2 regions of the Micromonospora sp. NPDC023869 genome follow, and region 1 is predicted to be linked to the other one. Evidence: predicted binding sites of a transcription regulator. Region 1 holds the regulator's gene; the other holds the start of a gene.
What was found. The regulator HspR, encoded in region 1, represses chaperone genes until heat shock. The targets are predictions, from matches to a motif close to TTGAGTNNNNNNNACTCAA.

Region 1 (4,981 bases):
CGCGTCGAGCAGACCGCTCAACCGGGCACCGGCGTACGCCACGACATGATGACGGAATACGGCCGCCCGCTGGGGGCACTCTCCCGCCGGGACGTCCTCGGCGCGTCCCGGTCGTCCGCCGTGCGCTCACCGGTCGGCTGAGCCTCGGATGCACGACTTCACCAACCTGCTCATCCAGGTCGGCGCGCTGCTGTTCCTGCTCGGGCTGCTCGGTCGGCTCGGCCGACGGATCGGGCTCTCCCCGATCCCGCTCTACCTGCTGGCCGGTCTGGTCCTCGGCCACGGCGGCGTGCTGGAGTTGCACGCCAGCGAGGAGTTCTTCGCGATCGGTGCGGAGATCGGCGTGATCCTGCTGCTGCTGATGCTCGGCCTGGAGTACTCCGCCGACGAACTGGTCGGCAACCTGCGGGCGGCGGCACCGGCAGGGGTGCTCGACGCGGTGCTCAACGCGCTGCCGGGTGCCGCGTTCGCGCTGCTGCTGGGGTGGGGCTGGGTGGCGGCGGTGGTGCTCGGCGGGATCACCTGGATCTCGTCCTCCGGCGTGATCGCCAAGATCCTGTCGGACCTGGGCCGGCTCGGCAACCGGGAGACGCCGGTGGTCCTGTCGGTGCTGGTGGTCGAGGACCTCGCGATGGCGTTCTATCTGCCACTGGTGACCGCGTTGCTGGCCGGGGTCGGGCTGGTCAAGGGTGGGGTCGCGCTCGGCGTCGCGGTGCTGACGGTGGTCGTCGTGCTGGTGGTGGCGCTCCGATACGGGGATCTCGTCTCCCGGGCCATGTCCGCCGACCACCCCGAGTCGCTGCTGCTGGGCGTGCTCGGGCTGACCCTGCTGGTCGCCGGGGTCGCCGCGAAGCTCCAGGTGTCGGCGGCGGTCGGCGCCTTCCTGGTCGGCATCGCGCTCTCCGGGCCGGTGGCCCACCACGCCACCGAGTTGCTGACGCCGTTGCGCGACCTGTTCGCCGCTGTCTTCTTCGTCTTCTTCGGGCTCGCCACCGACCCTCGGCACATTCCGCCGGTGCTGCTGCCCGCAGTCCTGCTCGCCCTGGTCACCATCGCCACCAAGACGCTGACCGGCTACCTGGCCGCGAGACGGGTCGGCATCACCGAGCCGGGACGCTGGCGGGCCGGGTTGACCCTCGTGCCCCGAGGGGAGTTCTCCATCGTCATCGCCGGCCTCGCGGTGAGCGCTGGCACCGTTTCGCCGAAACTGGCCGCTTTGGCCGCCACGTACGTATTGATCACGGTGGTGACCGGTCCGGTGCTGGCCCGACTGCCCGATGCCGCCTGGTTCAAGCGCTGGTCGCGGCGGCGGGCGGCGACGCAGCAAGCCGGGGCGGCAACGCCGGATCGACCATGACCGGTAACGATGCCTTGACTGAAAGTGATCGCAGGCCGTCCGGGCCACCCCAGCCAGGCAACCGATGCCGAATTGCTTTCTGTAGGGGCTACCCGTACTCACGGGTACCGCGTTACCGTTTCGCCCCAGCAGCCGGGGTTCGCGGGGGGCGGACGCCTCGGCGCCGACGCGAACGGAAGGTTGGCCGGTGAGCGTGCAGGAATCAACGTTCCACGGCTTCGCCAACCCCGTCGACCCGAGTCCGGCGGAGTTGCGATCGTGGGCGTACCAGCCCGACTCGGTGCCGTTGACGTCCATGCCACCCGACTGGGACCTGCTGGTCTCCGGCGACCGGCTGGTGATGACGCTGTTCGACCTGGCGATGGACGCGCACTGCCCGGCCCGCCGGTTCGCGCTACACTGCCTCTACATCTATGCCGCCGACGGGATCCGGACGAACTTCCGGGCCCACCCGAAGCGACGCTTCCGCAAGCTGGTCGACCAGGCCGAGCGCAACGGCGACGAGATGATGCGCACCTGGGCGCACAACAGCCGGATGTTGCTGTCCCGGCCGGAGCTGTTCGTGTATCGCGAGTGGTGCGAAGGTGGGTTGGTTCGCGAGGGGCGGCGGCTTTAGGTGCTTGCTGTGGGGGGTGTGGCCCTACCGTTGCTGTGGGGGTGTGGCCCTACCGTGCCCGGCTCCGGGCGGTCAGGCTTGATCCCTGCGCCGGGCACGGTAGGGCCACACCTGACTGGCGGACGTGCCGTCGCCTGCCGGCCTCGGGAGGGTTGACGTCTGTCGGGGGCCGGGCGGGGGTGCCGCTTGCGGTAGGCGAAGTGCCGTTACGTGCGGTGGAACGGGAACGAGAACGGGCCGGGAGCCCCCGTGGCTCCCGGCCCGTACGTTGTGGCCCCTCAGCGGGGTGGGCCGCCGTGTTCTCGGCGGTGCTGGTCGGTCCGCACCCGGCCGGCACCGTGACCGGCTCGGCCCTGGTCCGGGCCGGCGGACCGGCTGCCCGACGGGGCGGGGCCGGTGGACCGGCCGCCCTGGCCGCTGAAACGACCGCTGCGGACCTGGTCGGCGAACCGTCCCTTGGTGATCCGGTCGAATCGCCGTTGGACGTTCTCGGACAACCTGTCGAGCCGGTGTTCCGCCTGCTCGGCCACCTTCTTCGCCGCGTCCGTCATGGCTCCCCCTGCCAGCGCCGAAGTCCGGATTGAGTTGTTTGGACCTGATTTTCAGGGTAACGGAGACGGGCTGGGGACGGGGTGGATTCGGCCGGGTCCTGGCCGCGAACACAAGGTCCCGCCCCTAGCGAACACACGATCCCGCCCCGAGCGCAGACACGAGACGGCCCCGGCGCGGTTGTCACCGCGTCGGGGCCGGATATCGATCGTCAGCGGCCGGGGCTGCGTCGGGGACGCCAGACCACCAGGGCCGTGGAGGTCTGGTTGGTCGGCACCAGGTCGCGCCCGGGGAAGCGGGCCAGCGACTCCAGCTCGGCGATCCGGCGGTACGCGGCCTCCAGCTCGGCCTCCAGGTGGGCGACCCGCTGCTGTGCCTGCTCGAACAGCCGCTCCAGGCCGATGATCCGCTTGATCCCGGCCAGGTTGACGCCGTCGTCCTGGCTGAGCCGCTGCACCTCGCGCAGCAGGACCACGTCCCGCACGCTGTAGCGGCGACCGCCACCGGCCGCCCGGCCGGCCTGCACCAGGCCGAGCCGGTCGTACTGTCGCAACGTCTGCGGGTGCATCCCCGCCATCCGCGCCGCGACCGAGATCATCAGCACCTTGGCCTCGTAGGTGGGGTCATCCGAACCGACGAACCCGTCCATCCCGTTCACCTCCGCACCGCTTCACCCATCATCCGCTCCGACGCACCCGCGCGTCGAGATGTTCTCGCGCCGCCGGCGGGGTCTGCGCGGCGAACGTCTCCAGGGCCGCGCGTGCCTCGTCGGAGACCCGGGCCGGCACCACCACGTCGAGCGTGACGAGCAGGTCCCCGGTCTGGCCGTCCCGGCGGCTGACCCCCTTGCCCCGGGCCCGCAGGATCCGCCCGCTCGGCGTACCCGCCGGCACCCGCAGGGTCACCGCGCCGTCGAGCGTCGGCACCCGCAGGTCGGTGCCGAGCACCGCCTCGGTGAAGGTGATCGGCACGGTCAGCGTGAGGTCGTCCCCGGAGCGCCCGAACAGCTCGTCCGGCCGCACCTTGACGTGCACGAACAGGTCTCCCGCCGGGCCGCCGCGCTCGCCCGGCTCGCCCCGGCCCGCCAGCCGGATCCGCTGCCCGTCGGCCACTCCGGCCGGGAAACGGACGTTGAGCGTACGGGCCTTGGTGACGCCGCCCGTGCCCTGGCACTCCGGGCACTTCTCGTCCACCACGGTCCCGGCGCCCTGACAGTTGCGGCAGGGCTCGGCGAGGCTGAACGCACCCTGGTTGCGGTGGTTCACCCCGGCACCGTGGCAGACCTGGCAGGTCCTCGGCACCGTGCCCGGCTTCGCACCGTTGCCGTGGCAGGTGTCGCAGACCCCCGGTGCCCGCAACGTCAGCGGCAGGGTCACCCCCCGGACCGCGTCGTCGAAGTCGAGCGCCACCTCGGTCTCGATGTCGCGTCCCCGGGCCGGGCCGGTAGCGCCTGCACCACCCGCGCCGCCCGAGAAGATCGAGCTGAACAGGTCCGAGATGCCGCCACCGGCGAACCGGCCACCGCTGGCCGACTGCGCGTTGCCGAACAGGTCGGAGACGTCGAACGGCATGCCCCCGGGCTGGCCACCCGGGCGGGCACCGCGCCGGAACGCGCCGGAGCCGAACAGCGAGCGCATCTCGTCGTACTCGCGGCGTTTGGCGTCGTCACCGAGCACCGCGTACGCCTCGGAGACCGACTTGAAGCGCTCCTCGGCCTTGGGGTCGCCGGGGTTGTGGTCCGGGTGCGACTCGCGGGCGAGCTTGCGGTACACCTTCTTGATCTCGTCAGCGGAGGCGGTCTTCGCCACGCCCAGGACCGCGTAGTAGTCCTTCTCGATCCAGTCCTTGGAACTCACCGTCCACCTCCTCCCCACCTCCGGCTCCGGGCCGTCCCGCCCGCCGGAGTTCGGCGGGTGGAACGGCCCGGTCACCGTCGTGCACTATTCCGGGTCGGCGACCGCGACCATCGCGGGCCGCAACAGCCGCTCACCGATCTGGTAGCCCCGACGCATCACCTGCACGCAGGTGGGCTCGGTGACGTCGGCCGAGGTCTGGTGCGCCACGGCCTCGTGCAGCGTCGGGTCGAACGGGTCGCCCTGCTCGCCGAACGGGGTCAGCCCGAACTTGCCCAGCGCGGTGGTGAGTTGCTCGGCCACCGATCCGAACGGACCGACCAGGTCGCCGTGTTCCCGGGCCCGGTCCAGGTCGTCCAGGATCGGCAGCAGCGCGGCCAGCACCGAGCCGGTCGCCTGCTCGGTGACCAGACCACGGTCCCGCTCGACCCGCTTGCGGTAGTTGGCGTACTCGGCGGTCACCCGTTGCAGGTCCCGAGTGCGCTCCTCCAGGTCGGCGCGGAGCGCCTCCACCTCGGCACCGAGCCCGCGACCGGCCGCCTCGGACGGCTGCCCGACCGGCTTGGCCGGGGAGTCCACCACGGGCGGGCCCTCGGTGGTCGGCTC
Region 2 (4,981 bases), on a different contig from region 1:
GCCCAGCGACGCCGGGTCGATCTCGGCCGGGCGCAGCGCCAGGGCGAGTACGTCGGCGACGTCGGCGAGCGTGTGCACGGTCAGCGCCTCGCGGACCTCGGTGGGCAGGTCGTCGAGGTCCGGCTCGTTACGGGCCGGGATGATCACCTCGGTCAGACCGGCCCGGTGCGCGGCGAGCAGTTTCTGCTTCACCCCGCCGATGGGCAGCACCCGGCCGGAGAGCGTCACCTCGCCGGTCATCCCGAACTCGGGGCGTACCGGTCGGCCGCTGGCCAGTGACGCCAGCGCGGTGACCATGGTGATGCCGGCGCTGGGGCCGTCCTTGGGTACCGCGCCCGCCGGGACGTGCAGGTGGATCCGCCGCCCGGCGAGGGCGTTCGGGTCCAGACCGAGCCGACGGCCGTTGGCGCGCAGGTAGGAGAGCGCGATGTGCGCCGACTCCTTCATCACGTCGCCGAGTTGACCGGTCAGGGTCAGTCCCGGCTCACCGTCCATGCTGGTCGCCTCGATGAACAGCACGTCGCCGCCGGCACCGGTGACCGCCAGCCCGGTGGCCACGCCCGGCACCGCCGTCCGCTCCGCCGACTCCGGCGTGTGCTTGGGTCGGCCGAGGTAGCGGGTCAGGTCGTCGGCGCCGACACGGACCGGCGTCGGGTCGTCGGTGAGGGCCACCGCGACCTTCCGCATGACCTTCGCCAGGGCCCGCTCCAGTTGCCGTACGCCGGCCTCCCGGGTGTACTCCCCCGCGATCCGGGCCAGTGCCGGGGCGTCGACGTCGACCTCGTCGGCGGTCAGTCCGGCCCGCTCCCGCTGCCGGGGCAGCAGGTGGTCCCGGGCGATGGCCACCTTCTCGTCCTCGGTGTAGCCGTCCAGCGTGACCAGTTCCATCCGGTCCAGCAACGGGCCGGGGATGGCCTCCACCACGTTGGCCGTGGCGAGGAACAGCACGTCGGACAGGTCGAGGTCGACCTCCAGGTAGTGGTCACGGAAGGTGTGGTTCTGGGCCGGGTCGAGCACCTCCAGCAGGGCGGCGGCCGGGTCACCGGCGTACCCCACGGAGAGCTTGTCGACCTCGTCGAGCAGCACCACCGGGTTCATCGAGCCGGCCTCGCGCAGCGCCCGCACGATCCGGCCGGGCAGCGCGCCGACGTAGGTGCGCCGGTGGCCCCGGATCTCGGCCTCGTCGCGTACGCCGCCGAGGGAGACCCGGACGAACCTGCGGCCGAGCGCCCGGGCGACGGACTCGCCGAGGCTGGTCTTGCCGACGCCGGGCGGGCCCGCCAGGGCGAGCACCGCACCGGAGCCGCGCCCGCCGACCACACCGAGGTTGCGGTCGGCCCGCCGGTTGCGCACCGCCAGGTACTCCAGGATGCGGTCCTTCACGTCGGCCAGGCCGGCGTGGTCGGCGTCGAGCACGGCCCGCGCCGCCGCCAGGTCGGTGTTGTCCTCGGTACGCGTGCTCCACGGCATCTCCAACACCGTGTCGAGCCAGGTACGGATCCAGCCCGCCTCCGGGGAGGCGTCACTGGCCCGCTCCAGCTTGCCGACCTCGCGCAGTGCCGCCTCGCGGACCTTCTCGGGCAGGTCGGCGGACTCGACGCGGGCCCGGTAGTCGGCGGAGCCCTCCGGGGCGTCCTCGCCGAGTTCCTTGCGGATCGCGGCGAGCTGCTGGCGCAGCAGGAACTCCCGCTGCGACTTCTCCAACCCCTCGCGGACGTCGGAGTTGATCTGTTCGGTGACCTCCTGCTCGGCGAGGTGGTCCTTGACCCAGCCGACGAGCAGTTCCAGCCGGGCGGTGACGTCCGGCGCGGCGAGCAGTTCGGTCTTCTGCGCCAGGGTGAGCCAGGGCGCGTAACCGGCCGAGTCGGCCAGTTCGGAGAGGTCGGTCATCCGCTCCATCGCGTCGATGACCTGCCATGCGCCGCGCTGTTGCAGCACGGAGGTCACCAGGGCGCGGTATTCGCGGGCCAGTTCCCGTGCCTTGCCGGCCGGGGCGGGCTCGTCGATCTCGGTCGCCTCGACCCAGAGCGCCGCGCCGGGCCCGGGTACCCCGGAGCCGATACGGGCGCGGGCGAGGCCGCGGACGACTGCGGCGGGCTCGCCGCTGGGCAGCCGACCGACCTTCTCGATGGTGGCGATCGCGCCGACGGAGCCGTACTCGCCGTCGAGGCGGGGCACGGCGAGCAGCCTGCGGTCGCCGGTGGCGCGGGCCGCGTCGACGGCGGCCTGGGTGGTCGGGTCGAGGGTCACCGGGATGACCATGCCGGGCAGCAGTACCGCGTCGGTCAGTGGGAGTACCGGAAGAGTTGCCATCGAACACCTGCTATCGCATTGAGTTGAGCGTGTCTGACTCAAGTCGACGCGCGCCACCGTTGTTCCACGGTGTGACCCAGCACACGAACCACCCCGACCTTGAGGTGACGCCGACACATCCGTACCGACCGCGGGAACGCCGGGTAATCGGGATTTACGCGCGGCGCAAAACGCGAGAGCCGGCAAGCAGGGGCTTTTGTTGCGCAATTGCCGGGCGATGAGTCAAACTTTGACCACACCCCGCCAGACACAGGGAGTAATCGACGATGGCGAGAAAAGTAATCACGGTGCTGACTGACGACCTCGACGGCGGAAAGGCCGATCGGACGGTCGAGTTCAGCCTGGATGGCGTGAGCTACACCATCGACGTCTCCGACGAGAACGCGGGAGTCCTGCGCAAGGCGCTGGATCCGTTTATCAATGCGGGCCGACGGCTTGGACGCGGCAGCACCGACACCGGTCGCGGTCCGCGTCGGGTCACCGCTGCGGCCCCCGGAATGAACCGCGAGCAGAACCGCGCGATCCGGGAATGGGCAGTCAGCAACGGCTACAAGATTTCCGAGCGGGGTCGTATCCCGGTCGAGGTCGTCGAGGCGTACAAGAACCGCTGAACAGCGGCGTCGCCACACAACGTCGCGGGCCGTCCGGAACCTCGTTCCGGACGGCCCGCGTGTCGTTTCGGGTCAGTTGACCTGGATCCGCACCGCGTCGAAGGCGGGGGTCTGGTTGGCCCGCTCCGACATCGGGATACGGTGCGAGCCGTCACCGGCCCAGACCGCGCACTGCGCGGTGCCGGAGTCCGGCAGACCCGGGATCTGGATGACCACGCTGTCCGGCTGGCGACCGCCGCCGCCGTCCTCGGTGGCCACGAAGAAGGCCGGTACCGGATCCGCCGCCGGCGCCTCGTCGGTGTTGTTCAGCATCCGGCAGGCGGTGTGGAAGTGGCCTCGGGTCAGGCCCTCACCGTTGAGCAGCGAGCTCTCCAGGTAGTAGCCACCCTGACCGGCCGGGAGGAACCGGTCCCGGACCAGGTTGCGGGTGCTGACCCGCAGCGAGAAGCCCTCGTTGCGGTTGATCTGCTGCGGGAACTCGGTGATCAGCAGCGACGGGTTGTTCGCCGCCGAGCCGACCTCGCCGAAGGCGGTGCTGATGCAGCGGTTGCCGTTCTGGAAGCCGTCGTGCGGCTGGAGCTGGCTGTTGTTGCAGTTGTTGGCCAGCACGTCGAGGCCGTTGTTGTTGCCCCCGCCGTTGTTGCCGCCGTTGTTGTTGCCCCCGCCGTTGTTCCCACCGTTGTCGGGGTTGTTGCCGCCGTTGTTCCCACCGTTGTTGTTGTTCACCGGCTGCACCTGGCAGGCGGCCAGACCGGCGAGGCCGCGCGGCCGGGGGCCGAAGCGGTCGATGGAGATGGTGATGCGGTCGAGCGTGGCCCGCCGCTTGCTGGCCAGCGGGTCGAGGATCGCGTTGCGGATGAACGCCTGGCCCTTGTTGCCCTCGGCGGCCAGGCGCTGGTCGGCCTCGGTGATCTGGGTCTGCAGCAGGGCCAGGTTGCGGTCCACCTCGGCGCGGGCCCGGTCGGGCACCTGCGGCAGGCGGCTGACCACGTCGGGACAGGCCACGGCGAAGGCACCGGTGGTCGCGCCACCGTTGCCGCTGCGGGTCTCCTGGCACTCCTCCACGGACTGCTGCCCGTCACCCCAGTGGTTGGTCACCCATCGACCGTTCTGGAACGTACGGGTGGTGGTGGCGCCACGGGCGGTCGGCGCGGTCGCACCCGGGCTGGGCTCCACACACTCGGCCGAGATCGGGCGGGTCTGCTGCTTGTTCGGCCGTCGGTCACCGGCCGACGAGATCTGGGTAACGGCGACGACGCCACCGAAGACGGCGAGCGTGGCACCAACCGCCAGAAGTCGTTTGGTCCGCGTGTTACCTGATGGTCTGCGTGACCGGGTGGACCTGCGCATCGAATTGCTCTCCTTCTCGATCCGGTACCTGACGCGTGACTCGACGGACCGAACGGAATCGTGGTGGCGCGCTCGACGGAGGCCGTTCGAACGCACCGGTGGCACGTCGACAGACGACGATGCCCTTTCCGCACCGTCTCCCGCGCCGCCCGGCGCGGGTTGGGGAGATCCTGTCCATTCCCGGTGAGGTACGGCCCCGCCGTGGCGGGAGTTCAAAAGAAGGTGGACTTTTTTTCGGCGGCCCGGAGCGCACTGCTCCGGGGCAGGTCAGACCTGGTGCAGATGGTCGTAGGCGAAACCGTCCACGAGTTCGTCGCGGCGCTGCCCGAGTCGCCGGATGTCGTCGAGCAGATCGGCACGACCTATCACGTCGGGAGTTTCCGTATCGAGGGTGCGCAGACGCTCACCGACAGCGAGTGCGGCGAGGTCCTCGGCCAGTCGTGCCGGATCGACACCGCAGGAGAACCGGTACGTCCGCAGGACGACCCGTTCCACCAGGAACTCGCCGGGACCCACCTCGACCCAGCTCCACCCCTCGACCGGACCGTCGGCCCAGCGCACGTGCAGCCCGCGCAGGATCGGATCCGCCAGTCGCCGTGCCACGTACGCCTCGACCGCCTCGGCCCGGGCGAGCGCGCCGAGGTCGTTGACCGCGCCGGTGCGCCCGTCCGGCAGCCGGCCGACGATGTCGCGGAACCCGATGGCGG

Region 2: a site for HspR is predicted at 2,337-2,355, ahead of lon (endopeptidase La). Genes of this name have one in related genera too.

Annotation. Positions count from the first base shown of each region.
Region 1 is NZ_JBVHKD010000001.1:856,235-861,215, forward strand. Features, by position in the region: gene ACZ31C_RS03645 (hypothetical protein) at 1-141, shown strand, start outside; gene ACZ31C_RS03650 (cation:proton antiporter) at 149-1,357, shown strand; gene ACZ31C_RS03655 (hypothetical protein) at 1,545-1,973, shown strand; gene ACZ31C_RS03660 (hypothetical protein) at 2,252-2,524, opposite strand; gene ACZ31C_RS03665 (heat shock protein transcriptional repressor HspR) at 2,734-3,171, opposite strand; gene dnaJ (molecular chaperone DnaJ) at 3,200-4,378, opposite strand; gene grpE (nucleotide exchange factor GrpE) at 4,463-4,981, opposite strand, start outside.
Region 2 is NZ_JBVHKD010000016.1:3,154-8,134, reverse strand. Features, by position in the region: gene lon (endopeptidase La) at 1-2,313, opposite strand, end outside; gene ACZ31C_RS29370 (histone-like nucleoid-structuring protein Lsr2) at 2,580-2,924, shown strand; gene ACZ31C_RS29365 (hypothetical protein) at 2,997-4,274, opposite strand; gene ACZ31C_RS29360 (PDDEXK family nuclease) at 4,542-4,981, opposite strand, start outside.